DNA from 2 places in the Paenibacillus sp. S28 genome. Region 1 is predicted to be linked to the other one. Evidence: riboswitches for the same ligand, from Rfam matches in the RefSeq annotation. Region 1 holds a riboswitch; the other holds the start of a gene.
What was found. A riboswitch is a leader RNA that binds a small molecule or an ion and turns the genes downstream of it on or off. The one in region 1 is predicted to bind ZMP and ZTP.

Region 1 (15,757 bases):
TGAGCTGAGCGGAGCTACCTACCCGGGATACGGAAATACCTACGTTGATCGCCGGACGCTGTCCAGCATAGAACAGTTCGGACTCAAGGAAGATCTGTCCGTCCGTGATCGAAATAACGTTGGTTGGGATATATGCGGATACGTCGGACGCCTGTGTTTCAATGAAAGGCAGAGCGGTTAATGAACCACCGCCGAGTTCATCGGACAGCTTCGCCGCGCGTTCCAGCAAACGGGAATGCAGATAGAATACGTCACCAGGATAAGCTTCGCGGCCTGGAGGACGTCTGAGGAGCAGGGACAATTCGCGGTATGCCGCTGCCTGCTTCGTCAAGTCATCATAGATGATCAAGGCATGCTCGCCTTTGTACATGAAGTACTCACCCATTGCACAGCCCGCATAAGGAGCGATGTACAAGAGCGGAGAAGGCTCGGAAGCCGATGCGGTAACGACGATCGTGTAGTCCAGAGCGCCGTGACGGCGAAGGTTTTCCACGACGTGCGCAACCGTCGATTGCTTTTGGCCGATGGCGACATAGATACATTTCACGCCATTGCCTTTTTGGTTAATGATCGTATCGATCGCGATTTGGGTTTTACCCGTTTGACGGTCACCGATGATCAGCTCGCGCTGTCCGCGGCCGATTGGCACGAGAGCGTCAATCGCTTTGATACCGGTTTGCATTGGCTCATGAACCGATTTACGGTCGATAACGCCTGGTGCACTGCTCTCAACCGGACGATAAGCAGAAGCTTCGATCGGTCCTTTGCCGTCCACTGGCTGACCAAGCGGGTTGACAACGCGTCCGAGCAGAGCTTCCCCAACAGGAACCTGCATGATGCGTCCGGTACGTTTCACTTGGTCGCCTTCTTTGATTTCCGTGTAAGGTCCGAGAATAACGACACCTACGTTGCTTTCTTCCAAGTTCAGCGCAAGGCCTACAACACCGTTGGCGAACTCGACGAGCTCACCGGCCATAACATTGTCGATCCCGTGAATACGGGCGATACCGTCACTTACTTGAATAACGGTGCCGACTTCGGCCACTTCGATGTCAGATTTATATTGTTCAATTTGACTTTTAATCAGCGTACTGATTTCTTCAGGTCTGATACTCAAGTGTCTTCACCCCTATCTACTGTGCTAGTCTGTTAAAAGACTTTTCAAGCCGTTCCAGCTTCCCTGCCAAACTGCCGTCGTACAGCATATCGCCGATGACGACTTTTACACCGCCGAGCAGATTTTTATCAATCACGTTGGTTACGCGAATTTTCTTCTTAGCCAATGCTCCAAACTCCGCGGCAACCGTTTCGATTTCCTGGTCGCTCAGCGGATAGGTGGAGTACACCGTGGCGTCCGCGAGTCCAAGGCTTTCGCCTTCGATCCGGACGTAGCTGTCCAGCAGGTCGGCGAACAGATCCGCTCTGCCCCGCTCGATCAGCATATCAACGGTGTTCATGACCGGCTGGGATACTTTGTCTTGAAGGGCCTTCTTCAGCACATCCAGTTTCACCGATACGGCAATGTTGGGCGTGGAGATAAAACGGCGGATCTCGTCATCCTGGGTAATGGCCCCAACGACGGCCTTGAGCTCCTGCTCCACTTCCAGCGTTTTCTGCTGCTGCGCAGCCACTTCAAACAGCGCCTTCGCATAACGCTTGGCTGCTATTGTCTCCCGGCTCATGGTCTGCCCCCTACCTCTTTAAGGTACTGGTCCACGAGCTCTTCCTGAGCTTTGTCGCTGCTGACTTCCTTCTCAAGCAGCTTGGATGCGATCTTCACGGATACGGCGCCCAGCTCGCTGCGCAACTCCTGAACCGCCTTGTTCTTTTCGCTTGCGATATCGCGGACAGCGTCCTCTTTAATACGAGAAGCTTCCACCTTGGCTTGTTCCATAATTTGGTCAGCCTGCTTGCTGCTCGTTTGTCTGGATTGCTCGATAATGTCGTAAGCCTCTTTGCGCGCATTTTCCAGAGCTTTTTTCTGCTCTTCTACGTAAGCAATGGCTTGTTCGCGGGTTTGTGCCGCTTCGTTCATTTGACTCGTCACAAGCTCGCGGCGCTTCTCCATGATGGAGAACAACGGACCGAAAGCGTATTTGCTCAGAAGCCAATACAGAATCACAAACGCAATCAATGCCACAATGAAAGACGAAGGGATAATAGTCAATCTAGTCACTCCTTTCCGGTGCACGTTCAGTCTTGTTCATCAGACAGTCAGATAAGGAAGGATCCAAGAACCTTCCTTATCTGACGGCTAAAAAGAAGGCGCGGATGGCCGTGGCCTTCCCCGCCAAACCTTACTGCTTAAATTAAGCTCCTGCGTAGAACAAGAACGCGAGTACGACACCGATGATTGGAAGGGCTTCGACCAGACCTACACCGATAAACATTGTCGTTTGAAGCGTGGATTTCGCTTCTGGCTGACGAGCGATACCTTCAACCGTTTTACTTACGATCAGACCGTTACCAATACCTGCGCCAAGTGCGCCCAAACCTACTGCAATCGCAGCTGCAAGAAATGCCCAAACTCCCATTTGTAAAATCCTCCTTAGAGATGTGTATTTTATTATTATTTATGTTTAGTTAAGAGTGAAGAAAGAAAACTCCAAGCTTAACTTTGAAGCTAATGTTCGTGCTCGTCGTGGCTCTCGATCATCTGAGAGATATAAACCATCGTCAGGATCGTGAAGACGAAAGCCTGGATGGCACCGACGAAAATACTGAAGCCCTGCCAAACGATGAGACCGAGCACGGAAGCGATGTATCCGCCTGCGCCAATTGCGGTCAGTTTCAACAGAACCGAGATCAGCACCTCACCCGCGAAGATGTTACCGAATAGACGCATGCCCTGCGTCAGCAGCTTCGCAAACTGCTCGATAACGTTGATCGGGAAGAAGAACCAGTAAGGTTGGAAATAGTGCTTGAAATAACTCTTTGTATTTCTGGTCATTCCCAGGAAGTGCGAAAGGAAGAATACGATAAACGCGAGCCCCATGGTAACCGAAGCATCAGCCGTAGGTGATTTCCACCAAGCTAGCTCGACTTCTTCTACATCCGGATGCTTCGCAAACTCTTCGGTGACAGATACGATCTCTTTGCCAAAGATATGCGCATGTTCCGGATCGTGGACTCCTGTAACGATACCAAATGGAAGACCCAATAGGTTACCGACAAAGATAAACATAATAAACGTCAATCCAAGGGACAGAAAGTGCCTCCCCTTCTTCCAATCCATCGTGCTGGAAATCAGGTTCTGGACGAATTCCACCGTCCATTCCATGAAATTCTGCAATTTCCCCGGGTTTTCGACTGACAATTTACGGGTTGCCAGCTTCGCGATCACAAACACGATTACGGAGGTTACGATGAGCATCAGGATTGTGGAAAGGTCGAATTTTATGCCGCCCAATTCAATAATCGGTGATGTATGCATGTTTTTCTCACCCCTTTCTCAGTTGAAGGTCTACTCCTGTTTACGAGACAATCGAATCCCTATGAATAAGAGAAGAAACTGTGCCAATACCAGTGTTGCCGCAACGGCATACAGGTTAAACGTCTCCGGCCTTTGATAGGCCACAACGACGGCCAGCACACTGAGGGCTGCACGGGTCAGAAAACCCATATTTACTCTCTTGCCGCCCCCGCCTTCGACTGTATCCAACACTTTTTGCACTTTATAGCCTAAGTAAAAGCTATTAGCAAGGCTGACACTGGAGCCAAGCACCATACCCAGCGCTATACTCCGGTATTGCGGGAAGACAGCAGCACCCAAGAAGCAAAGAGCCAGGAAATAAAGTGTCGCTCTAGTCAATACCCTGCGGTATTTCCATAGTTCACTCATCACTTTCCCCCATGACTGCCTTGGTGATCATAAAAACGCTTACGCCGCCAATCGCCAGACCCAGCAAAACTCCGAATGCAATCCAGAGTCCGGGTCCTCCCCAAATCTTGTCCAGCCAGGAGCCGAGATAAAAGCCCCCTAAAGTACACGCGGCCAGATCGATTCCGATGGCGCTTACAAGGCCCGCATACTTCAGAGGGCTTGCAGCATTTTTATTGGATTTTTGCGGCTTATCAGGTTGATTCATCTCTGTCCACCCTCTAATCCCAGTTCATTTTACTGAATGACCCGAGAGTTTGTCAATTGAACAAATCCGTGTCGAAACTGGCTGGAAATGTGACTAAAATCACTGCAAAAAGCCCGCAAATCCGTGTCAACCGTACAGTTTAACTGTATGCTGTACTCTTTGCCCTCAGAATATGGCTTAACTTTCCTTTGTGAACATTCTGTGAAATTGTTCCGGACGTTCATTTTTGATGCCAAAATGATGCAAAATCGCGTCGACAATCCGCTGGGATGCCTTGCCATCTCCGTAAGGATTCGCGGCGCCGCTCATCGCATTATAGGCCTCCTGATCGGTCAGCAAATGCTTCGTCCGTCCGTACACTTGTTCCTCATCCGTTCCCACCAGCTCGAGCGTTCCCGCCTCGATCCCTTCCGGACGCTCGGTCGTGTCACGGAGCACCAGCACCGGCACACCGAAGGATGGAGCTTCTTCCTGAAGACCGCCGGAGTCCGTCAAGATCAGATGCGTATGCGGATAAAAATTGTGCAAGTCTACAACATCCAGCGGTTCAATCAGCTTAATTCTTGGATGATTGCCCAAAATTTGATGCGCCGGTTCTTTGACCGCCGGGCTTGGATGGACCGGATACACGATGGCGATATCGTCGAATTCGTCAGCGATCCGTTTCACGGCACGGAAGATGTTCAGATGAGGCTCGCCCTGCGATTCTCGGCGGTGCGCCGTCATCAGAATCAGCCGTTTGCCCTGCGCCCAATCGAGCACCGGATGGTCATAATCCGACTTGACGGTGTACTGGAATACGTCGGTAACGGTATTGCCAGTCACGTAAATGTGGGACTCGTTCTTGTTCTCCTTCTTCAGGTTGCCTGCAGACCAGTCGGTCGGGGCAAAATGAAGATCGGCAAGCACGCCGGTCAACTGGCGGTTCATCTCCTCCGGATAAGGAGAGAGCTTGTTCCACGTTCTCAGGCCCGCTTCGACATGTCCTACCTGGATCTTTTGCAGGAAGGCTGCATAACTGGCCAGGAAGGTCGTCAGCGTGTCTCCGTGCACCAGAACGATATCAGGCTTGGCCTCTTTCAAAACCGGCTCCAGGCCCTGCAGAACGCGGATGGTCACCTCGTTCAGCGTCTGGTTCTCTTTCATGACGTCCAGATCGAAATCCGGCGTAATCTTGAATACCTCTAGCACCTGATCCAGCATCTGACGGTGCTGGGCCGTTACGCAGACGACGGATTCGATATGTTCGGGATGCTTCTGCAGTTCTAAGATGAGCGGAGCCATCTTGATGGCTTCCGGGCGCACCCCGAAGATCGTCATCACTTTAATTTTTGACATATGGTTTCCCTCTCCTTACTTGGTTCCGTACAGCCGGTCTCCGGCGTCTCCCAGTCCCGGAATGATATAACCGTGATCGTCCAGCTTCTCGTCCAGGGCCGCTACATAAATGTCCACGTCTGGATGAGCTTCCTGCACGGCTTTGACTCCTTCCGGCGCGGCGATCAGGTTCATCATCTTGATCTGGGTGCACCCCCGCTTCTTCAGGACGTCGATCGCGGCAATAGCCGATCCACCGGTCGCCAGCATCGGATCGATGACGATCAGCTCGCGCTCGGTCACGTCCGTCGGCAGCTTCGTGTAATACTCGACAGGCTGCAGCGTCTCCGGATCGCGGAACAGGCCGACATGTCCCACCTTGGCGGCGGGAATCAGCTTCAGCATGCCGTCGAGCATGCCGAGCCCGGCGCGCAGAATCGGAATCAGGCCGAGCATGCGGCCCGCCAAAACCTTGCCGTCCATCTCGGCGACGGGTGTCTGCACCTTCACCGACTCGAGCGGAACCTCGCGTGTAATTTCGTAAGCCATTAAGGAAGCAACCTCATCGACCAGTTCGCGAAAATCTTTCGTGTTCGTCCGCACATCGCGGATAAATGTCAGTTTGTGTTGAATCAAAGGGTGATCACAAATCACCAGTTTTCCCATGTTAGTCCCTCCGGTTAAATCGTAAGTCTAAGTGCTGTCATTGTCGGTTAGTTAGATGCCCATTCGCATACGATACATGCAAGTACACAAATCTTATTTATTATATCATTCCTGGAAATGATTTTGCACCCAAGAAAGATATGTTTATTCTGGCCCAAAGATCAGCCGGCTTAAACGTTAACCGAAAGACCGCGCAAGGGAACCGGCATGGCGATACTCCCCGTAAAGACCCGCCAATCTAACATCTGCCCATCGTACCTACCAGTCTTAAATCTAGCAGTTTATCTCCCTCTGAACTACTATATAAAAGCCACTCTAAGAGTGTGAAGGCACACAACCGCTATAGCGGCAGAATGGTTTATTGACCTATGCGGCTTCTGTGAACGTAATGAAAAACGTTTATCGGCGTATATATTCAAAAAGACAGACCGCGTTTAGCGGGAGTTTCTTTTTCGAGATCGGGATGGTTAGCCTCGAAACCTCGGAAAATCTCTATTTCTTATCTCTAAAAAAAAGGGACCGGAGAACATTCCCCAGTCCCTTATTTTCTCACAGACCTGTACTTCTCAAGATCTGTGTCCTATTAGTAGTTAAGTTCAGGATACAGCGGATATTGATCCGTCAGTTCCTTCACCATAGCCGCTGCTTTGGACAGCACGCCTTCGTCCTTAGGCGATTTCAGCGTCATGGCGATGATTTTGCCGATCGTCACCATAGCCGCTTCATCCATGCCGCGGGAAGTCGCAGCCGGCGTACCGATCCGGATTCCGCTCGTGACGAACGGGCTGGTCGGATCGAACGGAATGGCGTTTTTGTTGACGGTGATACCGACGGAGTCCAGCACCTTCTCGGCGTCTTTCCCTGTAATGTTTACGCTGCGGGTATCCACCAGCATCAGGTGGTTATCCGTGCCGCCGGATACGATGTTCAGGCCTTCGCTGATCAGCGTCTCAGCCAATACTTTGGCGTTCTTCACCACGTTTTCGGCATACGTTTTGAACGATGGGTCCAGCGCTTCGCCCAAGGCTACGGCTTTGGACGCGATAACGTGCATCAGCGGACCGCCTTGCGTGCCCGGGAAGACGGCCTTGTCGATGGCCGCAGCCCAAGGCTGCTTGCACAGAATCATACCGCCGCGTGGTCCGCGGAGCGTTTTGTGCGTTGTCGTCGTGACAAAATGGGCGTGAGGCACCGGGTTCGGATGAAGCCCGGCTGCAACCAGGCCCGCGATATGAGCCATGTCGACCATGAACAGCGCGCCCACGTCATTGGCGATCGAAGCGAGAGCTTCGAAATCAATCGTACGCGGATAGGCGCTCGCACCGGCGACGATCAGGCGCGGACGGTGCTTGAACGCAAGCTTGCGGACTTCGTCATAATCAATGAGGAACGTATCTTCCTGGACCCCGTAAGCGACGAAGTTGTACAGCAGACCGGAAGCGTTCACCGGGCTTCCGTGCGTCAGGTGTCCGCCATGGGCAAGATTCATCCCGAGCACGGTATCCCCGGGTTTCAGTGCTGCCAGGTATACGGCCATGTTGGCTTGGGCACCGGAGTGCGGCTGCACGTTGGCATGCTCGGCTCCGAACAGTTCTTTCGCACGGTCACGGGCAATATCTTCAACGATATCGACGCGCTCGCAGCCGCCGTAGTACCGCTTGCCCGGATATCCTTCGGCGTATTTGTTCGTGAGGACAGAGCCCATGGCTTCCATAACCGCTTCACTGACAATATTCTCCGATGCGATCAGCTCGATGTTTGCACGCTGACGCTTCAGTTCCAAATTCATGGCCTCGAGTACAGCCGGGTCCTTCTTACGCAATTGATCCATGTTAATAGTTCCTCCCTTATTGGAATTCAAAATAAAATGTTCACTTTTAATCATCCGCTCATGTTAATCGCAAAGATCTGAACTGCCGCCGTCACGGTCGGCTCTGCCGGCTTCTTCATCCAGACGGTACACCGCCCGTTCGCCGCCGATCAGCTTGGGCCGCGTGTAGGCCGCATTCACGCGCGCATGCCCCACATAGCGCAGGGTCGGGCGGAAAGGCACCGCCACACGCCGCAGATGCATGCCGATCATCGTCTCGCCGATGTCGATGCCCGCATGAGCTTCAATCGCTTCGGCCAGACAAGGCTCCTTCATGGAACGGTAAGCAGCGGCAGCCATAGAGCCGCCCGCTTTCGGAACAGGAACGGCGGCGACCTCGGTTAAGCGAAGGCGCTCCAGTACGGAACGCTCCATCACAAGCGCCCGGTTCAAATGCTCGCAGCACTGAAACACCGTGTCGAAGCCGAACTTGGCCCGGACCTCGCCGATCGCCTGCAGCAGCTCCTCAGCAACCCCGAGCGCCCCCGAAGTGCCGATGCGTTTCCCGGCCACTTCACTGGTGCTCGTTCCGACAACCAGTACCTTACCAGGGCCAAGCCCTGCGGCTTCCACCAGCTCATGAAGGATTTGGGATACCTGTTCTCCCAGCGAAACTTCCAATGGACTGCCTCCTGACATGCTTTCCATGAGAAAACCTCCCTAATTGTGCAGATACCGCTCTTCAATCGCTTTAATCTTGTTCACGCGCCCGACATGACGCTCGCCGCCGCTGAACTCCGTGCCCAGCCAAGCCTTGACGATTTCCTGGGCCAGACCTGGACCGATGACGCGTTCGCCCATCGCCAGCACGTTGGAATCGTTATGCTCCCTGGTGGCAATCGCCGAGAACACATCGTGGACCAAGGCGCACCGGATGCCCGGAACCTTGTTCGCCGCGATGCTCATGCCGATGCCTGTTCCACAGATCAGGATTCCCCGGTCGGCCTCGCCTTTGGTAACCAGATCGCACACAGGGAGAGCATAGTCGGGATAGTCCACGGAATCCGTGCATCCGCATCCCACATCCGCAACTTGATGCCCCATCCCTTCGATCACGGCAATGATGTCTTCTTTCAAACGTATACCCGCATGATCTGTTCCAACAGCAATTTTCATCTTTCGAAAAACCTCCTAAAATTTCGCGCAATACAGAGAAACGAATCTAGCGCTCCCCGGTATTCCCGTGACTTCTTGTACCATTATAACTCATTTGCAGCCACTAGACGAAAAAAAGAGCAGTCCGCGGATCATTCCGCAGAATTGCTCTTTTGCCCAGGCGACCGGCCGTATATTCCGGTGCTCCATCGTGGTTGGATCCACATTGTCGCCAGTTACACCGGAACCGATGTTTTTCACCTTCATCATAAAGCATGACGCGATGAAAATCAATCTGCAAATTTACTCCATTTTTTCAGGCTTAGGCTCCCGCCCAAGTGCCAATTTAAGCTTCTTTCTTAAGCAGAATTGCTCTTTTGCCCAGGCGACCGGCCGTATATTCCGGTGCTCCATCGTGGTTGGATCCACATTGTCGCCAGTTACACCGGAACCGATGTTTTTCAACTTCATCATAAAGCATGACGCGATGAAAATCAATCTGCAAATTTACTCCATTTTTTCAGGCTTAGGCTCCCGCCCAAGTGCCAATTTAAGCTTCTTTCTTAAAATGTACGGAACGCCTCCAGCTTATCCAGCAGCCGCTCGATGGCGGCGCGGATTTCTGCGGCGGTTACATCGTAATCGTCGCGGGACCCGCCGAACGGGTCCGAAATATCAAAGCTCGGGATCCGCTGCTGGATCTCGATCAGCCGCTCCCGTTCCTCGTCCTCCAGCTGCTGCCCGAGCGCCCGCTTCATTTCCCAAGTGGCGTACAGGCTATCGAGCTCCTGCAGGTCCTTGATCACGTTCTCGTCATCTTCGGTGTATTCCTTCAGGGTATAAATTTTGTCAGCCGCGAGCGGAAAGCTCCGGATCACATGCTGCTTATGCCCCTGGGTCAGTGTCAAAATCAAATCCGCCCAATTCACCGTGTCGGCCCTGAGCGGCTTGGCGGTCAAATGCTCATCGATCTCGTGGTCCCGCAGCACCGCTTCCGCATGACGTGAGATCGGTGTCCCTTCAAGGGCGGCCACGCCGGCCGAACGGACTTCGAGCGGAACGCTGCGCTCCTTGGCCAGCTTGCGAAGCAGAGCTTCGGCCATCGGGCTGCGGCACGTGTTTCCCGTACAGACAAACAAAATATGCTTCACGTCTCTAGCACCTCCCGAAGTGTCTTTGCCGATATTGTATCAAAAGATAAAGGCGAGGCCAAATGCCAGCAAAATCGCGCCGCCAAGGGCCTCCCCGTATTCGCCGAGATTCCGGCTTACCCTCCTGCCGAGCAGGAGTCCAAGCACGGCCATCGCGCCCCCGCAGATCCCGAAAGCCATCACGGTCAGAATCCGGTTGCTCTCAAACATCCCCAGGGATACGCCTACCGAAAAGGAGTCAATGCTGACGCTGAGCGAGAACAGAAGCATCCCCAGCAAGGAGCGGTGATCCACCATTCGCGTTTCGCTTGTTTTGAAGGAATTCAGGACCATGTGTCCGCCCAGCAGCACAAGCAGCCCGCCGGCAACCAGGGCGGCAACTTGTCCGAGCAGCGAACTGACGTAATATCCCATAAACATGCCCAGCAGCGGCATCAACACGTGGAAAAGGCCGATCAGCAAGCTGATCTTGAGAATATGCAGCAGCCGGATTCCTTTCATGCCGATTCCTACGCCCAGAGAGAACGCATCCAGTCCTAATGCGACGGCCATTATCATGATTGTCATCAGCTGCCCTAAACCGGCAGAAGTCTCCAACATCCCTATTCCCCCATGTCCGTTAGGTTCTTGTACAACCATATGCGGACAAGAGGTAAATGATGTCTCTTAAAAGGTGCGGCGAGAGGTCACAAGCGCACAACCCGCTGGCCGGCGGCCTTGCGGAGCCGGTTCATGATGGCAGCGCCCAGACCCTCTTCCGGGCAGGCTTCCGATAAAATAAACGTCACGCCTTCTTCATCCATGCGGCGAAGAGCGGCGTACAGCCGGTGGGCGGCCGCTTCCAGTCCGGCAAGACTGCCGAGGGACTGCACGCAATCCGCGGCGTAGCGGCCGATGTGCTCCTCAAAAGCCATCACGCCTGTTCTCTCCCCGCGTCCCGCCGCTGCCTTCAGCTGCTCATTGATCCAGCCGGATACCTGCTCCGGCGTGCCGCCCTGCACAATGGTGAGCGCACCCTTGGGAGCGTAGTGCGTATATTTCATGCCGGGCGATTTCGGAGCGACAATCTCCTCTTCATCCGGAGAGCGTTCGATTCCCGGATCGGTCGTCACCGCCGTCCCGGAAGCGGCGGCTAGCTGCTCGCTCGTAATGCCGCCGGGCCGGAGAACGGTGACGCTGCCGTCTTCCTGGACCTGCACGACGGTGGATTCAAGGCCGACCCCAGTCGGCCCTCCGTCCAGAATACCGTCGATCAGCCCGCTCAAATCTTCCTCGACATGGCCCGCGAGCGTCGGGCTCGGTCGTCCCGAGCGGTTGGCGCTCGGCGCCGCCACCGGACAGCCGGACTCACCGATCAGCTTCAGTGCGATCGGATGGTCCGGCATCCGGATACCGACCGTCGTCAGCCCCGCCGTTACCCGCGGGGACAGCACGCCCGGCCGAAGCGGCAGCACCAGCGTCAGCGGACCGGGCCAAAAGGCCGCCATCAGCCGCCGCGCCGTATCGCTGACCTCCGTCACGAGCCCATCCAATTGGCTTGCATCCGCAATGTGGACGATGAGCGGATTGTCGGACGGCCGGCCCTTGGCCTTGAAAATCGCCTCGACAGCCTCCGTATTCCGGGCATCCGCCCCAAGGCCGTAGACGGTTTCTGTCGGAAAAGCAACGGTACCGCCATCCCGTAGAATGGCGGCTGCCCGGCCGATCGACCGCTCTGCACGGGACACCGCTTCCCTCTCCGCTTCTGCGGCAGCGGTGCTGCGTCCCATCAATACAGTCACATCCCATACCGGTGTGGCATGGCTCTTATTTACATCATGGGCGGAAAGAGCGTTCCCTCCATCCTGCCCTTGGTTCAAACCTTTCATCGCTGTTCATTCCTGTCATCGAAATTGGTATGTTTTATTATAGCACATCTGCAAAATCTCCATGACGCATGCTCCTGGACAGGATGGCCGTAGTTCCTAAGCGAACAGCCCCGTCAGCCAGGACCACAGCCCGGAGAGCATGTCTACCAGGAAGAAGCGAACTTCCGGCTGGGAAGCATCAGCAGCTGCTTTCCCGGAAGCTTGAGCGGCTGCAGTATCCGTCACCTTGGCCGATGCAGTGGTCACGGCACCCTTAGCGTCACCCTTGGCATCCGCAGACTGAGCCTTGGTATCTGCGGGCTGAGCCGCCGCATCCCCGCTGGCCGCATCGATGAAGCAGAGCGGAGGGAACAGCACGCACCACCAATTTTGACCGTTGCCTGCCCCCAGCGTGATCCGGAGCGCTTCGTAGTTCCCGGCCGGATAGACCGTACCGCCGTACAGTTTGGTCGGGAACGGCACGATGCCCAGTTCAACATTGTAATCGTAATGAATACCTCTCTTCTCCAGCTCACGGCCCACCAGATCGTTCAGTTCCGGCAAATGCTCCCGGATCGTCGTTCTCGCCTGATCCAGGCTTTGCGGGTCCTCAAGCTCCTGTACCCAGCCGTTCATCTCCGCTACCACGGCATCACGAATCTCGCGTTTGACCAGCTGGTCATCCGGATTATCGGAATTGGCCAGGATGCGCAGGCGGATGGATTCCTGCGGAATCGGCCCGCCGGCCACGGCCGCGTCGGTCTTTTGGCTCTCCCACATCATGGCGATCATAAACAAAATACAAAAAATAATGGCGGTATCCTTCACCAAGTCGCGCAGCCAGTCTTGTCCTCTATATTTCCCCTGCTTCATCGTCTTTTCCATTTTCCCCGGGCCCCTCTCTATCAGAACAAATCTATGATAGTTCTCAGTATGTCCGGGAATGGTAGAGTCTAAACCTAGCAATCTATTTAGATTGAATTAAAGAAATCACACCTTTGACACGGATATTCCCCTTGGAAACAAGGAATGAAAAGAAAAACTCGAATTCATCTTATCTAGTATTTTCTACGAGCTTCTTACCCACAAAAAAAGACCGCCTTCCCAAGCCCGAGGACTTGTCGAAAACGGTCGTTTCTTGTAAATCATCAGCTTCACATGCCGGCTTTCGCCTGTCCGCCTTGAGCAGCAGTCCCCTTAGCCGGGGTCAGCATCTCGTCGTCCACTTCCTCCCCATGAACGCGCACGCTCATGACGATTCCGATGCTTGCCATATTGATCAGCAGCGAGGTTCCGCCGTAACTGATAAACGGCAGCGTAATCCCGGTCAGCGGCATCAGGCCGATAAAGGCACCGATATTTTCGAAGATCTGATAGAGCATCATTGCGATAATGCCCACGATCAGAATTGGCCCTGCCCGGTCCCGGCACTCGAGACAGATCAGAATCATCCGGTGGATCAGGATAAAATACAGCAGCAGCACAACCGATGAACCGACAAAGCCGAACTCCTCGGCGATTTCCACGAAAATAGAGTCCGAATAAGTATACGGCACGCGCCCGGATTGAACCGAGGACCCTTTCATATACCCTTCACCCATCATGCCGCCGGAGGCGATCGCCAGCTTGGCGTTTTTCGTATGGTAGGACGCCTTGGCCGTCGCCTTATCCGGCACCAGCCACGGGTCGAGCCGCTCGGTCCAGTGCTCCCGTTTGATGTCTTTCATAAACTTCTCGATATTGTCGTGAAAATGAATATACGAAAGAATACCCCCGACGGCGACAGCCGCCAAAATCACCAGCGCAATCAGCGCATGCCAAAACTTGATGTTGCCGATCCAGAGCAGTCCGAGCAAAATCAGAACGTAGCTGAGCGCGTTCCCGAGGTCATTCTGGATCATAACGAGCGCAAACGGCACGAACGTCAGCAGTCCGATCGGGACCACGTCATGCCAGAACGAGAGCCTCGATTTATTTTTGCGCATAATGATATATGTCAGAAAAATAATCAGGATGAGCTTGAACAACTCCGCAGGCTGCAAACTGAAGCTTCCCATCTTGATCCAGCCCTGGGCGCCGTTGACGTCGGTCCCGATGAAGTTAACCGCCACGAGCAGGGCCAACCCGAACAAATACAGATAAAGCGCATATTTGACAAGCAGCTTGTAATCGAAGATAACCAGCCCGAAAAATGCGATGAAGGCAAGCACGTAAAACTCGATCATTTTGATATGGGAACCGGCAAACTTCGTCCCCTGTGTGACACTGTAAATGGACATGATGCTGATGCCCATGAAAATCAAAAGAATAAAAACGACGACATAATCCACTTTTTTCAGCTTTTGAAGCATGGCTATCCTCCTGTGCGGAGCCTTCCGCTCCTCGTTGCCCCTGATGCGTACCTGTCTATTGTAATAGAACAGCCATGCCATATTCAATTCCTGTTAAATCCATCCCGGATGAGGCGCAGAATTTTGCCCGTCCCTGTGGCCGGAGCCGGTTCGTTCTGCAGCGGGAGCAGCTCCTCTTCCTCCTGCCCGTGAATCCGGACGCTCATCACCACCCCGATGCTGACCATGTTGATCACCAGTGAGGTGCCGCCATAACTGATAAAAGGCAGCGTAATGCCGGTCAGCGGCATCAGACCGATAAAGGCGCCGATGTTGACAAAAATCTGGTAAATGAACATCGTAATAATGCCTGTAATCAGGTATGGCCCCGCCCGGTCGCGGCAGTCCGCGGCAATCAGAATCATGCGGTGGATCAGAATAAAATACAGCAGCAGCAGCGCCGACGAGCCGATAAACCCGTACTCCTCGGCAATCTGGACGAAGATCGAGTCGGCAAAAGCCAGCGGAACCCGGCCGTCGGACTGGATCGTCGTCCCCTGCATGTAGCCCTTGCCGTCCAGGCCGCCCGACCCGATCGCAAGCTTGGCGTTGTAGGTCTGCCAGCTGTCGTCACGGGAAGCTTTGTCCGGAACGAGCCAAGGGTCAAAACGCGCGATCCAATGCTCGCGGCCAATGGACTTGAACAACTTCGCCGCCTCGTCATGATAATGAATGTACGCCTGAATTCCGCCGAAGATGGCGGCAAAGGCCACGGCGAAACCGATCAGCGCATGAACATACCGGATGCCGCCGATCCACAGGAGCCCTACCAGAATGAGGAGATAGCAGAGCGCGTTCCCAAGGTCGTTTTGCGCCATCACCAGCATAAGCGGAACAAAGGTGAGGAGCCCCATCGGCACGACATCCCGCCAAAAGTACAGGCCGCGGGACCGGTCTCGATTTTTCCTCAGCAGCAGGCTGGACAGAAAAATGACCAGGAACAGCTTGAACAGCTCGGCCGGCTGCAGGCTGAGTCCCCCGGGAAGGGTGAGCCAGCCGCGGGCACCGTAGTATTCGTTACCGGCAAACAGGACGAATAAGAGCAGCATCAGGCCGAAGATATACACGTACAGTGCATATTTGATCAGCAGCTTATAATTGACGAGCGAAGTCGCCAGAAACCCTGCAAAGCCGATGACGTAATAGACTGCCATCCGCACCGAATAATGATCGGTTTTGGGCCGGCCGGCGGTGACACTGTATATGGAAGTCAGACTGAATGCCATCAGGCAGAGCAGCACCAGTATGACGGCGAAATCCAATTGTTTCAGTTTGCGCAGCATATCCTTTCCTCCAGGGAAAACATAGGTAGTTCCATTGTAGAGGAAATTGG
Region 2 (15,757 bases), on a different contig from region 1:
GGTGAATGCGGACGTCCGCCACGTTCAGCTCCCCAAGAATGCCGCGCAGATGCTCGGCCGCCCGGGCGCCTCCAGTGGACCCGTAGCTCACGATGCCTGCCGCTTTATTCCCCCACTCATCCCGCAGCAGGTCGATCGCATTTTTCAACACACCGGAAATGCTGTGATTATACTCCGCGGTGACGAACACGAATCCGTCCATGCGGCCGATGACCGCGGCCCAGTTTTGGATGGCGTCCTCTCCGCCAGGATGTCCGAGGAACGGCAGCGGATAATCCGCCAAATCGATCAGGTGGTACTCCGCATCTCCACGCCCGTCAGCCAGCTCCTTGAGCCATGCTCCGACCTGTGGGCTGACCCGCCCTTCCCTAGTGCTGCCAAGGATGATTCCAATATTCAAGTGTGATTGTTCCATTGCTAGATCTCTCCCCATATTCATAAATTTCCGCAGGTCCTGTAACCTGCCTGTAAACCCGGACCGGTACTTTTATCTTATAGCGGCTTGAAGACGAAAGATAATATCAATTCCGGCATGGCTATATATATTTCGGTCTATGGGTGGTTGATGCCAAAAAAAACAAACGCCTGAGCAGAGCACTGGTGGCTCTGCCTAAGCGTTTATCGGGCAGTGTAATCGGATCTATTTGCGGATCTCATAAAATTGGCATTCTTTACGCGAGTGGTAAGTAACATCACTCACACCGGACTGGGTAATCACCGTGGAGTCGGTGAACCGGATGATCCGCGTATCTGAATCGATCAAATGGTCATCTTTAAACACGCGTATGGGAAGCTTCCTGCGCTCGGCCTCCTGCAGTTCCGCTTCCGTCAGAAGCTCTCGAATCGTTGCCATGAATTACGGGTTCTCCTTTGGATATGAATTAGATACGATCACGGTTGCTCGCTCTTCCTTTATTGTAGCCGTTCATGACATAAATGGAAATGGCTGAAGCCGTTAGGAACGATGGAAGCAGGAACCTGCAGGCTCAGACAACGTAACCGGACCAGTTCTTCACGCTTACGCACAGGTTTTTTCCGGAACCGCTGCGGTACCAGCGGGAGCCGGGGTCTTTTTCAAATATGGAACCAGCGACAGCAGGCCAAGCACGGCCAGAACCGCACCAACCCACAACGGTGATGCCAGGCCGTAGCCATGATCGATCGTGAGCCCGCCAATGGTGGAACCGACGACAATGCCGAAATTGACGACCGAGACGTGGAACGTATTGACGAGCGAGCCACCGTTCGAAGCTCTCGCCACTCGGGTCACCATGGGAGGATTCATGGAGACCCCGACCAGGCCGATCACGATGACGGCGATAACCGCAACGACCGAGTGTGCGGCAAATAGGCCGAACATGAGCAGCGCGCCCGTAAGCACGACTAGGCCGATGGTCATAATCGGCATCATGTACCGGTCGGCCAGTCTGCCGGTGATGGTGTTGCCGATGACCGTTGCCACCCCGTAAACCCCGAGCAGAAGCGGCACCATGGATGCGCTGAAGCCCGCTACATCGGTAAGTATCGGTGAAAAGTAACTGAATGCCGCAAACGTCGCCCCGATGATCAGCATGCTGGTTGCGAAGGCCGCCCATAAATGCCGGTTCTTGAATGCAGCGAGTTCGCCGCGGAGACTGAGCGATTCTGCCTCTTCCTTGGGTGATTTCGGGATCAGCAGGAGACCCATTATTCCCGAAATCAGCACAAGGAAGACGACGGCCCAGAAGCTCGCCCGCCAGCCGAGATACTGGTCAAACAGCATGGCGGCGGGGAGCCCCACAGCGGTCGCGACCATCAATCCGCCAAGGACGATCGAGGCGGCACGACCGCTTGCTTCCGGGCGGACCAAGGTGAGTGCAATCGCGATGGACACGCCGAAGCAGGCCGACGAGGCAACCCCGGTAATAATCCGGGCAGCCATCATAAGTTCATAGTTCGGCGCGAGCGCTCCCAGCGTCTGCCCAATCAGAAACACGGTGGACAATGCCAGGAAGGCTTTTTTGCGCGGCACTTTTAACAATCCGACTGTCAATAGTGGCCCGCCGATAATCATCCCCGCAGCATAAGCGGATATGAGATATCCGATGGCGGCGACAGATACGCCAAACTCCTCTGATAGCGAAGGCATGATTCCCGCCACCATAAATTCGGAAGTCGTCATGGAGAATATCATCAGTCCCAATACATAAATCGCAAGCGGCAATGCAAACAGCTCCTTTATATATTATTTTGTAACATTCAGTACAAAATTAGACGCAGGTATCTCTCTAGGCATCTCACCTAGGAATCATCCTCTGTATTTTCTCTGTATTTTCTCTGTATTTTCTCTGTATTTTCTCTGTATTTTCTTTATATTTTCTTTGTATTTTCTCTGCATCTCCTCTACAACTCCTCGGAATCTATTCGAAAGCTCCTCGGAATCTCATCTTTATCCTCACTGTATTTCCTCTGTGTATTCTCTATATCTCCACCTTGCTCCCGTCTTCACTTATGCCTCACCTCCATTTTTCAATCGGTTATAACTTTGCGGCTCATTTTACGCCCCACTTTTGTAACAACCAGTACAAAATTATTCAAAAAACACAGCCGCGTCCAGTGCGTGAACATCGTTCAGCGCAAAGCGGCAGCTCGAATACGAACACAACAGCAACTAATGATTTAGATAGACTATATGATAGATTAAATAAATCTCTGACTCCCAGGGATTCTGCTAAAAAATGGCCGCAAGCGTGCCGTCAATAATCTGTCGGGCCAACGCACGGTTCATGGTCCCCGGATAAATCACACGCAGGCCATAACAGCAGCTGAGGAACAAAGCCGTCAGCTCCGATGTATCCCGTTCACGGGAAATTTCGCCGGCGGACTGCCCTTCGCGAATCGTTTTCTCGAGAGCCTGCTCCAGCAGCGCCACATGCTGTTTGAAGATCCGCTCAACAGTCGGGTCAGTCTTTCCACGCTCTACCGACGCGTTAATAAGCAAACATCCACGGTCCTTGGCTGTCGAGCCCTCCCGGATTTCCCATTCCAACAGCTCTTGCAGCCGCTCCTTTACCGGAGCGTCGGTGTTCAGGATTTCCAATTGCGCCTCAATCCCCACCTGATGGTACCGGATCAGCGCCTGCTCATACAGCTCATGCTTGCTCCCGAAGGCATTATACAGGCTTCCTCTGCCGAGACCGGTTTCCTTGCATAAATCGTCTGTTGAGCAGGCCCCGTATCCCTGTGACCAAAACACCTCCACAGCGGCGTCGATAACGGCTGTGTCTTTGAACTCACGGGGTCTACCGCTTTTACTCATGTTTAGGCATCCCTTTCATAGGTTTGATGATTGGATTGATTCTTAGCATACTTAATTCTGTACTGTTCTGTCAAATATTATTTTTCCAATAATATCCATTCCGTCACAAAAACGACACCAAACATGCGTTGCAAGCCAAGGCGTTTTCCTATAGCATAAATTTCCGAACGCAGTTCGACTACTGGCACAGCCGTGATTCGAACATTATCGCCAAACAGAGCGGAGTATTTTTCCATGTCAAAAAGCAAGCGCTATTATGCCCTGATGCTAATCGTTGTGATCGCCTTTATTTTATACGTCGCCTATGTGCAGATCATTCAGGATCCCCAGGCCTCGGCATTTCTCGGCTTCAAAACGGACCTGAACCATCCCCTGAACCCTAAGCTGTGGCTGATCGTCATGAGGATTCATGCCGGATTGGCCTGCTTGGCCATGATCTGCGGAGCCGTCAACTTCGCAGCACGGATCCGGATCAGACATGTAAAATTCCACCGGTTCAACGGATATTTATATGTCATTTGCGTTATGCTGGTTGGCCTCACCTCAGGTTATATGGCACCGGTCGCCACGGGAGGAAGATCGGTCAGCATTGCCTTTAACCTGTTAACGATGCTATGGCCGGCATTCACGGTGATCGCTCTAATTCAGATCCGGAAAAAGCAAATGGCCAGCCACCGGAAGTGGATGGTTCGCAGCTATGCTTTCTGCTTTACAAACCTGGTTGTCCACGTCCTCACGTGGACGATCCGCACGCTTGCCGGAAGTCCTTACCCGGTCAGCTACCGGATCAGCGTGTTTATCTCGATTCCTTTGCTGCTTTTCATCGCAGAGCTTGTTTTTCGCACTGCGTGGCCTGGGCCAGCCGGTCCCCGGCGTCCTGCCGACAACAATAAACCGTAAGCGAAAAAAACCGCCAGATGGCGGTTTTTTTCTTCTTATTCCTGCAAATCCCCGTGCAAACAACGGTAATTTCAGTTTCAAAGCTATTCGTTCTCGATCGAATTCAGCGCTGCAAACGCCAGTGGTCCAAAACCTTCAGAAGCTTCCCTCTGCGGCTGTGTGACATGAAAAACAAATCCACTGCCGTCAAGCTCCTTCACGATATATTCATGGGTTCCCGAGGAATCGAATGCCGTCAAAAAGATAAGCGCGTCCTTCATCGGACCGGTAAGGTCTGCAGCCCCAAGCTTCTTGATTTCGCCATACGGCTTAAGCTCTTTCTTCCCTTGCAGTTCCAGTTGGTCCAAGTTGAAATCTGCAGGCAGCTTCTCGATACGGACCGAGTACTCGTGATCAACGTTCATATACAGCAGATGCTTGCCCGCATCAAAAGAAAACTGTTCGGGAATATACAGCGAGTACCCTTCAGCCTGAACAAGCTTGGCGGGCCGCACTTCGTCGTTGCCTTCCAAGGTGACCTCCAGCTTGCCCTCGGCAGGGCGCTTACTTACATTACCGCTGTTTGCGGATGATTTAGAGTCCCCTGAATCAGATTGGCCGCCGGCCGAAGAACTGGAAGATGAATCCTTGCCGGATGTATCGCCTTCGCCACCTTGGCCTGCTCCTTGCACGCTGTCCGATTTTTTAATTTCGGTCAGTACGAGCTGCTTTAGCGTATCCTCGCCTTCAATAGCCTTTTCCTCGTATTTGAATTGGACGTGGTCCTGCTCCTGCAAATCGGCTACCGTTTGATCCAGCCCGTCACCCAGCTGAAAAGCGGTAGGCTTGCCGTCAACCACAATCTCCACCGTATGCGGATCAGCCTGGCCGGTATACGTTCCGGTTCCTTCCTTCACGGACGGTACCTGTTCAGCATTCCCAGGCTGGGTTGACGGATTGTTCTGCTCATCCATGTGGTCTGGCGGCGTACCCGGCGCCGTTTCCTGTTTGTCACTGCATGCGGTTACCGCAACAGCTATAGCCAGCGCCAGCAGAATCGAACTGATTTTAATCGTATTCTTCATGCTGCACCTCCGTTACCATCTTAGACGGACGGAGGCGGCTTCAGGTTTCAATAAATTCGATAGTCTTGATAAAAATATCAAATTGGACTGGTCATACGAGACAGAACCCAACTGCTTCATAAGCACATCATTCGCTTTTTTTCGCTTACTTGCTTCTTCCTCCAGTCCTGGAAAACCGGATCATAGACCAGATGATCAGCACGATAAGTACGGCGATGCATAAGCCGATACTAAGCCGGTTCTGCGCATCGAATAAGAACATGGCCGCGATTACCGCCAAGCAGGCCACGACGGCAGACGTAACATAAGGGTACCCCCAAACCTTAAAGGATGGCTCTACCGGATACGACTTCCGCAGCTTGATTTGTGCCAGGGAGATGCAAATCCAGACCAGCAGGACGCAAAATCCCGGAACAGCCATTAACACGCGGAACAACTGATCCTGTGCAAACATGCCCAGCATGGATCCCAATATCAAGATCACAGCACACAATAACAGCGTATTTACCGGGATACCCCTCCGGTTCGTGCGGGCAAGAGCCGGCGATGCTTCACCGGCAGCAGCCATGGAGTGGAGCATGCGTGAAGCTCCATAAATTCCCGAGTTGGCTGCGGACAGCACCGCCGTAACCAGAATAAAATTCATGAGATCCGCCGCCCCGGACAAGCCGGTCGCAGTCAGTACCTGGACAAACGGACTCGACTCGGGGCCGAGCTGGTTCCAGGGAATCAGCCCGCATATCACGAGGATCGGCAGCGTGAAAAATAATATGATCCGCAAAATAAAATTGCGTACCACTTTGGGCAGCACCTTTTCGCTGTTTTCCGTTTCCGTCAATGTCAAACCGATCAGTTCCGAACCCCCGTAGGAAAACATGACCACAAGCAAAGCGGAAAAAATGGACGTCCATCCGTTGGGCAGAAATCCTCCGGCCGCCGAGTAGTTATGCAGATACGGCGTATTGCTGCTCGGAATGATCCCGAAGATCAAGCATGCCCCTAAAACGATAAAGACGATAATCATGGCGATTTTGATCCCCGCCAGCCAAAATTCGAACTCGCCGAAGCTTCCCACGCTCATCAGATTAATCAGAATAATGAAGGCCGCGCTGGCTAGACTAAGCAACCATAACGGTACCCCGGGAAACCAATACTGCAAAAAGCTGCCGGCCGCTATAATTTCAATGACGCACACGGATAGCCACAGGAAGCAGTACATCCACCCCATAATAAAGGACACTCTCTCGCCAAAGGCCTCTCGGACGAAGTCCTTCATATTTTTACCCGGGTAAACCGTAGCCATTTCCGCCATGGCTCCCATGACGACGAGCAGCAGCAGCCCGGCGAAGACGTAAGAGATAATGACGCCCGGTCCGGCAAGACCGATCGTTTCGGCACTGCCTTTGAAGATACCGGTGCCGATGACTCCGCCCATGGCCATCAAGCTGATGTGCCTTGGTTTTAATTTTTTCTGCAATGAAACCCCATCTGGTTGTGACATCAAATATCCTCCTGCTGAATCTTGTTGTATTAGGTTGTATTAGTACAAAAACCATAAGTTCAAGTATAACATTTTGCTTAAGCAACCTGATAGAAATTTAGCCGAATTTTCTGCATTTGCTTCACGTTTCTTTATAATTTTTAAACAAAATTTAACCAGAAACCGATCATACTTGTGCTATGATGTACATTCAGCCGATGGCAAGGCCAAAAAGAAAACATAAAGAAATTAAGGCGGTGCAGTTTAGTCGTGTTTCATTCGTATGTATTTCCAATCTCATATGCATTTCTGTCTTTTCCCTTTGCGGCGCTATTTTTTACCCTTCCCTTCTTGGTCGTGCAGTACCGCAGACACGGTTATATCCATAAAATCAGGGCGTTTGTGCTGTACCTGTTCCTGCTGTACCTGCTCAACGCGCTGTTTCTGATCATCCTTCCGCTGCCGGCTTCCCGGCACAATCCGGCCATGGCCGGAGGGGCGCTTCAGCTGGTGCCGCTGAATTTCATTCACGACATCCTGAAAGAAACGTCCGTCGTGTCCTCGCAGCCCTCGACGTACCTGCGGCTGCTTACGGAACGCGCCTTCCTTCAAGTGGTATTCAACGTGTTTCTTACCGTTCCGTTCGGTATGATCCTCCGTTATTATTTCCGGACGGGATGGAAACTTTCCATTCTGCTGTCGTTTTTGCTGTCGCTGTTGTTTGAGACGACCCAGCTCAGCGGAATATTCGGGCTGTACGATCACCCGTACCGGGTATTCGACGTAGATGACCTGATCACTAACACGCTCGGCGGTTTGCTTGGATTCTTGGCAGCCGAATGGTTATCCGGCCTTCTTCCCCGCATTGAGCATTTGGATGCCAATATCGACCGGGCCGCCAAACGGGTAACCTATACGCGGCGGGGAATCGCCTTTATGGCGGACGGGATCGTCTGGGCGATCCTGCTTGGCATTCTGCATATCCTGCATGTACCGGCTTCCTTCTGGGTTGCGACAGGACTGTATTTCATGCTGGTACCTTGGCTGACTGGAGGTCTGACTCCCGGCAAATGGCTTGTCCGTATCCGTCTTGCCGATGGAGGGGAGCGAATCTCCCTTAAATCGCTTGTGGTTCGATATGGAATTCTCTACTGGCTGTTTTTTGGAGCCAACCGGGTTCTGGCCGGCTCCCTTGACACCGTTCCGCCGATCCTTCGCATGATCCTGGGACTTATTGTGTTTGCCATGAATACCATCTTCTTTATTCATGTCGTCATCTGCGTATTCAAGAAGGAGCCGCAGCTGTTCTATGAAAAATGGAGCAAAACCCGGCATGTTATCCTATGGCAGCCGGCCGCAGCACCCGAACCGGAGAAAAAGGAGTAGTTCCCCTTAGAAAAACGTACTTCTCAAGAACATATCACGCTTGTCCTTCAAGACTTGGGGAGTTTCGTTTCCGCTGTCCGGATGACGGAATCGATCTGCTTCTCCCATTGGTAAATTTGATTGAGGGAGGCGCTGATTTTACCAAGCTCCTTATACATCACGGTCAGCTCAGCCGTGGCTGTGATCGCGTTCCCGAGCTTGACTGCCGCTTTATACCGCTTGTCCGACGCGCTCCGGGTGCTGTTCGCTGCCGTAATCTTCTTATTCTCGGCAGTCACCTGCTTCTTTAACGTTTGGACCTGCGCCAACGTATCCTTCACCGCCTTGGCTTTGGCCGAAGCTTCCTTCTTGGCGGCAGCGAGCGCATCCTTACGGCTCTTGATTTCAGCACGGGCAGCACTGGCCGAGGCCTTGATCTGGTTGCGCTTCAGATCGTACTGAAGCGCGGCCTTCTGGTCCTTACGTTTTCTCGCATCCGCCGCCTTCTTCCCAAGGTCTGTATATTCATTAAGCAGCGGCTGATATTTCTTCTGGGCCTGATCGGCTTCGGATTTCAGCTTGTCGATCTTAGCTTTGTCGATCCCCTGCACCTTCGCATTGACAGACTTTAACCGGTCATCATTCTGTTTCCGGAGCACTTGAATCTGCTGCTTCTTCAGCTTGTTGGCCTCTTCCAGCGCCTTATAGCTGTCATGAAGCACACCAATACTCTGCAAAGCGGCGTCCCAAGCACTGTCCGATGCCGCGTCCGCCTTAGCCGGACCCAGCATGAACAACGCGACCGTACAGCATAAAACCGTCACCAAGCTGTTTTTCCATAAAACTTTTACATACGTCATCTTCATCTCTCCCCCAAATCATCAAAATTCATAATGAATGGACAAAAAAAGCACCCCGCAAGTAAGGCATGACGCCTTTCCTGCAGGGTGCTTCTCCCGCTTCCATTAACTATGTTGAACTCAATATATCGTTATTTCTCTCGATTGTCAATAAATTCCCAGAACATTCGTTCCTCTTTTTTTGGGACGAATACGGTTGCCGTGATTACTGACCGACCATCCCGCCGTCTACAGTGTACAGGGAACCCGTAACGAATGAAGCTTCATCGGAGAGGAGGAAGTTCATTACCGCCGCTACTTCCTGCGGCTCGCCGTAACGGCCCATCGGTGTTGCCGATTCATTGGCGGCTTTGTACGCTTCCGCATTGCCGGAGTTCGCTTCGATCTGCCGCATCATCCGGGTGTTAATCGTTCCAGGCAGAACCGCGTTAACCCGGATGCCCAGCGAAGCCAGCTCGTTGGCAGCAACGCGCGTCAAGCCGATCACGGCATGCTTGGACATAATGTATGGGGCCACTCCTGGCGCACCCATCAGGCCTGCAAGCGAAGATGTGTTCAAGATTGCGCCGGAATTCTGCTTTTTCATAACTGGAATAACATAATGCAATCCCAGGAACACCCCGCGGACGTTGACGTTATACACCAGATCAAGCGCTTCCACGGATTGCTCTTCGATCAGCCCGGTAGGACCCTCAATCCCTGCATTGTTCGCAAAGTAATCGATGGTGCCGAATTTTTCAACAGCACGGTTCACATAGTTCTGCACGTCCTGCTCTTTGGATACGTCGGCAGCGACCGCCAGTGAATTGGTATCGTTCAGGCCAAGCTCCTCAACGACGCTCTTGACCGCATCTTCCTTCAAATCGACCAGAACGAGGTTCAGCTTGCGCTCGGCCAAACGCCGTGCCAGCTCTTTCCCGATTCCGCCGGCCGCGCCGGTAATGACTGCAGTTTTCGTTTGTGTCTGACTCATGACTGAATCGCTTCCTTTTCAACAAAGTTTATAAAATGATTTATGGGCTTTATAGCTCATGTCTGCTACATGTATAGGTTACACCCTTATTAATTGTTCACACAATAATCATATTTCAAAATAACGTCATCTATCCAACAGATTGCCGCCGTATGTCACAGAACCATGACAATCTTGAACATTTACCTTCTTTTTGTTGATGATTATCTTCGTTTTGGCGGCAGCCCAACTTGCGTTATAATAGGAGAAACGACAAGCTGGAGGCAGATTGCATTTGACAGACGAACAAGTTCTTGACCGCAGAGCCAGAAGAACCCGGCAGGCGCTCAAATCCGCACTCGTTTCCTTAATTCTCGATAAAGGCTTCGATTCGGTGACTATTATGGACATCGCAGCCCGCGCAGACTATAACCGGGGCACCTTTTACAAGCATTTCGTCAGCAAGGAAGACCTGCTCAAGGAAATCCACGACGAGTTTCTGCAGGGCATCGCCGAACTGCTCGTCAAGCCGTATGAGGGCCTTGAGCGAATTGAAGCCTCGATGACCTACCCCTCGGGACTGCGCTTGTTTGAGCATATCGAACAGCATAAAGATGTGTTCCTGGCCTTATCGCGAGTCGAACGCGGAAAGCTGGCGATGGACATGTACGACAGGCTCAGGGAGTCGATGCGGAAGGACATGCATATCGAAATGGAACCGACCGAGCCGCCGATCGACTACGAAATCATGCTGAGCTACCGGATGTCGGCCACGGTGGGGGTCATTATGCACTGGGCAGAGGTTGATTTTAAATACACGGCGTCTTATATGGCGCAGCAGCTGATGGTGCTGGTTGAGACAAAAATGGATTACATCGTGTTTAAAAGAAACGGCGGCACATAAGCATCATTCTCAAAACTCCCCATTGTGCCCGTAAGCACAATAAGGTATCATTCTACATAGATGGACTGTGTGCGACTGGCGGAAACATGGGATGAACCATGAGGGAGCACATGGATATAAACAGCCGTACGCCTGGGCAGAGGTAAGGGGAATTTCCCCTTGCCTCTTTATGTTTTCTGGACCTTACCATGATTTAAAGGAGATGTAGACAATGACAGAACAAACGCTGATTTTGGACGGAGCGCGCGTGGCGCAGGACATTAAGGACGGCTTGGCTAGCAGGGTGAAAAGGCTGTCCGAGCAGGGGATTACCCCCTGCCTGGCGACCATTTTGGTAGGCGACGACCCGGCATCGGCCACATACGTGCGCATGAAAGGCAATGCCTGCAGACGGCTCGGGATGGAATCGTTAAAAATCACACTGGATGCGGGGACGACGACCGAGGAGCTTATCCGGGAAATCCAAAAGCTTAACGCCGACCCGAACGTTCACGGAATTCTGCTGCAGCATCCGGTTCCCCATCAGATTGATGAAAGAGCCGCATTCGACGCGATCGCCATTGAAAAAGACGTCGACGGCGTCACCACGCTGGGATTTGCGCAGAATGCTTTCGGCTTTGCCGCATATCCTTCCTGTACCCCGGCGGCCATCATCGCTATCCTGGATTACTACCGGATTCCTGTAGAAGGCAAGCACGCTGTTGTTGTCGGCCGCAGCCCGATTCTCGGCAAGCCCGTCTCGCTGATGCTGCTGAACCGCAATGCCACGGTCACGATCTGCCATTCGAGAACGAAAGGCCTTGGTGATATCGTGTCCCAGGCAGAAATCGTTGTTGCCGCAGTAGGGAAACCGAAATTCATTCAGGGAGACTGGATTCAGGACGGCGCCGTCATTCTAGACGCAGGCTACAATGAAGGCAATGTCGGGGACGTTGATTATGAGGCATGTCTGGAAAAAGCGAGCGCCATTACACCCGTCCCTGCGGGCGTCGGACCGGTAACCATCGCCATGCTGCTGAAGCACACGGTGGATGCGGCGGAAAAACAACTGAGATAAACCAGCCATCGGTATGGCCAGGTTTTCCTGAGGTCACTTAAAGAAGCCGTGTATCGGCAGCACAAATACGCCGGGTAACGGCTTCATAAATGGTAAGAGGGCATTCCGCCGAACATCATTCGGTGAAATGCCCTTTTTTTCTGCCCAAGATGTAATGTTCTTGAGTCGGCTGGTAACCGATTCACATAAATCCGTCCGTCACAAATGGCGGCCTATTCGTACCGCAGCGCCTCGATCGGATCCAGCTTCGCGGCCTGTCGTGCCGGGAATACGCCGAATACGATGCCGATGCAGGCCGAGAACCCGACTGCAAGCAGCACGGAGTTCATCGACACCGCGGTGGTCACGTCCATCAGCTTGCCGACGAACTTGGAGCCGCCGAAGCCAAGGATGACGCCGATCACACCGCCCAGGATAGCCAAGGTGACCGATTCAAACAGAAACTGCGATAGAATCGTCCCTTCCTTGGCCCCGATCGCCTTCCGGATACCGATCTCCCGCGTTCGTTCCGTAACGGACACCAGCATGATGTTCATGATGCCGATTCCGCCGACCAGCAAGGATATCGCCGCCACGCCGCCAAGAAACAGGGTCAGCGTTTTGGTGACACTTTCGGCGGAGGACATGACATCCTCCTGGCTTTGAACCCTGAAATCATCGTCGGCCCCGCCAAGTTTATGGCTTTGACGCATCGTATACTGGATCAGCGCCATGGTGCTGTTGATCACGTCGGTAGATTTGGCTTCGACCAAAATTTGCCGGACACTGCTCCGGGAGCTCCCGGTCTGAAACCGGGACTGAATCGTCGTGATCGGCGCGATGACGGTGTCGTCCTGGTCAACCGTACCCGAAGAACCCTTCGCTTTGAGCACACCGATGACCCGAAACGGGATGTTGTTGATTTTGATCATGCTGCCGACCGCATCGAAGCCCGCTTCACCAAATAGCGTTTCCGCCGTCGTTGCGCCAAGGACCACGACCTTGGCCCGGTCATTGACTTCATCCTCCGTAAAGAAACGACCGATGTCCGTCTCCCACGATTTGATGTCGGCATAGCCCGGCGTCGAGCCGATGATCGTGGCGGAGGCCGTGTTCGATCCGTTCAGCAGCCGCGCGCTCACCTGCGAGACCGGCGCGACGTACTTCACGGTATCGATTTTGGAGATCGGGTCAGCGTCCGAAATGTTCAGCGTGCCCGTGCTTCCGCCTTGGTTGCCTCCTTCCGCTGTGCCGGTTGACGACCCCGAGCCTGCGGTAACCGTGATCAGATTGGAACCCAGGCTCTGGATTTGGCTCGTCACCTGCTTGCTCGTTCCCTGACCGATGGAAATCATGGCAATGACGGTCGCCACGCCGATGATGATTCCAAGCATCGTCAGGAAGGAGCGCAGCATGTTGGACCGTAAGCTTCGGATTGATATGCGCAGCAGTTCCCCCACATTCATACCCGCTCACGCTCCGTATTCAGCCGGTCCGTCTCGATCAGGCCATCGCGAAACCAAATAACCCGTTTCGTATGGGCGGCGATGTCCGGTTCGTGGGTGACGATGACGATCGTATGCCCCTTTTCGTTCAGTCTCCGGAATATGCCCATGATTTCCTCGGATGATGCCGTATCCAGGTTGCCCGTCGGCTCGTCCGCCAAAATAATGGCGGGGTCGTTGCTCAAGGCGCGAGCAATAGCCACCCGCTGCTGCTGTCCCCCGGAGAGCTCATTCGGCTTGTGGTGCATCCGGGTTTTCAGGCCGACCAGCTCAAGGCAGTACTCGGCCTTCTCCCGCCGCTCCTTTTTGTTTTTGCCCGCATACAGCATCGGAAGCTCGACGTTTTCAATGGCAGAGGTTCGCTTGAGCAGGTTAAAGTTTTGAAAGACAAAACCGATCTTGCGGTTGCGCACCTCCGACAGCTGCTTGGCCGATGCTGAGCCGATGTCGATGCCATCCAGCATGTACTTGCCGGAAGTCGGTTTATCCAGACAGCCGATCACATTCATCATGGTCGATTTTCCTGAACCAGACGGTCCCATAATGGAGACAAACTCGCGCTCATCGATTTGAAGGGTGACGCCCTTCAGCGCCTGGACCTCATTCTCGCCCGAAGCATAGACCTTCTTTACTTGATCAAAGGTGATCACTGTCCGCCACCTCCCATTCCGCCGCTGCGTGCACCGCCCTCGCCGGTTCCTCCAGTACTTCCGGTCCTGCCGCTACGGTTGAACTGCCGCATCTCGCCGCCTCCGTTCATGCCTCCGAAGCCGCCCATACCGCCCATGCCGCCAAAGCCGCCCATGGTTCCCTGGCTCGTTCCGGTGCTCGTCTTTGTCGTCGTCATCGTAATAGTTACCTTGTCGCCCTCGGACAATCCGGTCAGCACTTCGGAATTCGCCCCGTCATCAAGGCCGGTCGTAATTTCCACCTGCTCCTCTTTGCCGCCTTTGTCGACCATGACGATTTTCCGTCCGCCAAACGACTTGATCGCCGCATCAGGAACTTTCAATACATCCTTCTTACCGTCGGTAATAATGGCAATCGTCGCGCTGATACCCGGAATCAGCTTGTCTGCGTTATCTTGGCCCGCCGTGATTTCAATGCCGACCGGGAACGTCACGACGCCGCTGGTCTGCGCTTCCCCGAGCACCGCCTTGGACACGACTTTGCCTTTCAGCGTTACGCCCGTGAGCGCGTCAAATGTTATATTTACGTCCTGGCCGACCTTCACATCGGTGATATCGGTATCGTCGATGGAGGCCGAAATCCGGAAGCTTCCGCCGGTTGAGTACATGGAGATGGCCGAAGCAGCGTCGCCGGCAACCGTCTCCCCAACCTTGGCGTTCACGGCGGAAATGATCCCGTCATACGGCGCATAAATTTTGGCCCCGGCAGCGTTGGCCTTGGCGTCGTTCAAGGCAGCGAGTGCCATGGCCACGTCGGCTTTGGCACTGGCCACGTCGCTTTCAGCCGGCCCTTCCTGCAGCTTGGCCAGCTGCGAAACCGCCTGATCATAGGCGCGGGACACGCTATCCACCTGTGATTCGGCATTGGTAACCGCTTCTTTTAGCTGATCCAGATTACTCTGCTGCGATACCGCTTGTTTATAAGCGTTCTGGGCATTATCCGCCGCGACTTGAGCGAATAAAATCTGGGACGGGTCCGTCCCCTTCTTCGCTTCGTCCAGCTTGGCCTGCGTGCTGATGACGGCAGCCTTGGCCTTGTCCACCTGTGCCTGCAGGTACGATGCATTGGCCGCCTTTTTCGCGTTCGTAAGCGCCGTCTTGGCGTTTTCCAGGTCGGACTGCGCCTTGGACACCTGGGCTTTTTGTTCGCTTAGGGTAGCCGAGTCCGTCCCAGCCTGGATGCTGTCCAGCTTCGCCACTGCACTGTCATACTTCGCCTGGGCTGACAGCAGCTCGTTTTGCAGCGCCGTTGCATCCATCGCTGCAAGCAGCTGCCCCTTTTTCACCGCTTCCCCGACGCTTACGTTGACATTGGTCACTTTGGAGTTTCCGCTGAAGCTCAGGTTCACCGATTCGGGTGCTTCCACATTGCCGGAGGACGTTACCGTTTTGGACAAGTCACCCCTCTCGACGGCATATGTAATGGTCGCCGTTTCCGTTTTCGTCGCGCTGGCGTTTTTTTGATAAAAATAAGTCCCCCCCGCGCCGATCACAATGACGCATCCGCAAATGATCAGCACGCTTTTTACCGCTTTGTTCATGTCCATTCTCCCTTCCTTCATATGACAAACACGATATCAGCCGAAACTTAAAAAAACCTAAACTCGGGTAGGCATGCAAAAAAGTTTTTCGGAAAAGACGGGAAGCCCCGATAAGCTTGCATCAATGAAATGGATAGAGATACACTGGTAGACAGACATTCTT

Region 2: another riboswitch for ZMP and ZTP. It lies ahead of IAE55_RS17535 (bifunctional 5,10-methylenetetrahydrofolate dehydrogenase/5,10-methenyltetrahydrofolate cyclohydrolase); the one in region 1 lies ahead of rpiB (ribose 5-phosphate isomerase B).

Annotation. Positions count from the first base shown of each region.
Region 1 is NZ_JACVTM010000021.1:38,617-54,373, reverse strand. Features, by position in the region: gene atpA (F0F1 ATP synthase subunit alpha) at 1-1,117, opposite strand, end outside; gene IAE55_RS30205 (F0F1 ATP synthase subunit delta) at 1,134-1,682, opposite strand; gene atpF (F0F1 ATP synthase subunit B) at 1,679-2,167, opposite strand; gene atpE (F0F1 ATP synthase subunit C) at 2,310-2,534, opposite strand; gene atpB (F0F1 ATP synthase subunit A) at 2,624-3,433, opposite strand; gene IAE55_RS30185 (ATP synthase subunit I) at 3,464-3,841, opposite strand; gene IAE55_RS30180 (AtpZ/AtpI family protein) at 3,834-4,088, opposite strand; gene wecB (non-hydrolyzing UDP-N-acetylglucosamine 2-epimerase) at 4,266-5,426, opposite strand; gene upp (uracil phosphoribosyltransferase) at 5,442-6,071, opposite strand; gene glyA (serine hydroxymethyltransferase) at 6,655-7,902, opposite strand; gene IAE55_RS30160 (TIGR01440 family protein) at 7,966-8,580, opposite strand; gene rpiB (ribose 5-phosphate isomerase B) at 8,602-9,057, opposite strand; ZMP/ZTP riboswitch at 9,205-9,286, opposite strand; ZMP/ZTP riboswitch at 9,409-9,490, opposite strand; gene IAE55_RS30150 (low molecular weight protein arginine phosphatase) at 9,600-10,187, opposite strand; gene IAE55_RS30145 (manganese efflux pump MntP) at 10,227-10,787, opposite strand; gene IAE55_RS30140 (L-threonylcarbamoyladenylate synthase) at 10,874-11,956, opposite strand; gene spoIIR (stage II sporulation protein R) at 12,152-12,874, opposite strand; gene IAE55_RS30130 (FtsW/RodA/SpoVE family cell cycle protein) at 13,189-14,385, opposite strand; gene IAE55_RS30125 (FtsW/RodA/SpoVE family cell cycle protein) at 14,469-15,707, opposite strand.
Region 2 is NZ_JACVTM010000006.1:388,196-403,952, reverse strand. Features, by position in the region: gene IAE55_RS17590 (NADPH-dependent FMN reductase) at 1-415, opposite strand, end outside; gene IAE55_RS17585 (hypothetical protein) at 641-853, opposite strand; gene IAE55_RS17580 (MFS transporter) at 1,019-2,203, opposite strand; gene IAE55_RS17575 (TetR/AcrR family transcriptional regulator) at 2,711-3,298, opposite strand; gene IAE55_RS17570 (DUF2306 domain-containing protein) at 3,533-4,198, shown strand; gene IAE55_RS17565 (hypothetical protein) at 4,282-5,262, opposite strand; gene IAE55_RS17560 (amino acid permease) at 5,408-6,763, opposite strand; gene IAE55_RS17555 (VanZ family protein) at 7,013-8,128, shown strand; gene IAE55_RS17550 (hypothetical protein) at 8,176-8,967, opposite strand; gene IAE55_RS17545 (SDR family NAD(P)-dependent oxidoreductase) at 9,173-9,940, opposite strand; gene IAE55_RS17540 (TetR/AcrR family transcriptional regulator) at 10,215-10,823, shown strand; ZMP/ZTP riboswitch at 10,885-10,968, shown strand; gene IAE55_RS17535 (bifunctional 5,10-methylenetetrahydrofolate dehydrogenase/5,10-methenyltetrahydrofolate cyclohydrolase) at 11,035-11,880, shown strand; gene IAE55_RS17530 (ABC transporter permease) at 12,093-13,325, opposite strand; gene IAE55_RS17525 (ABC transporter ATP-binding protein) at 13,322-14,014, opposite strand; gene IAE55_RS17520 (efflux RND transporter periplasmic adaptor subunit) at 14,011-15,594, opposite strand.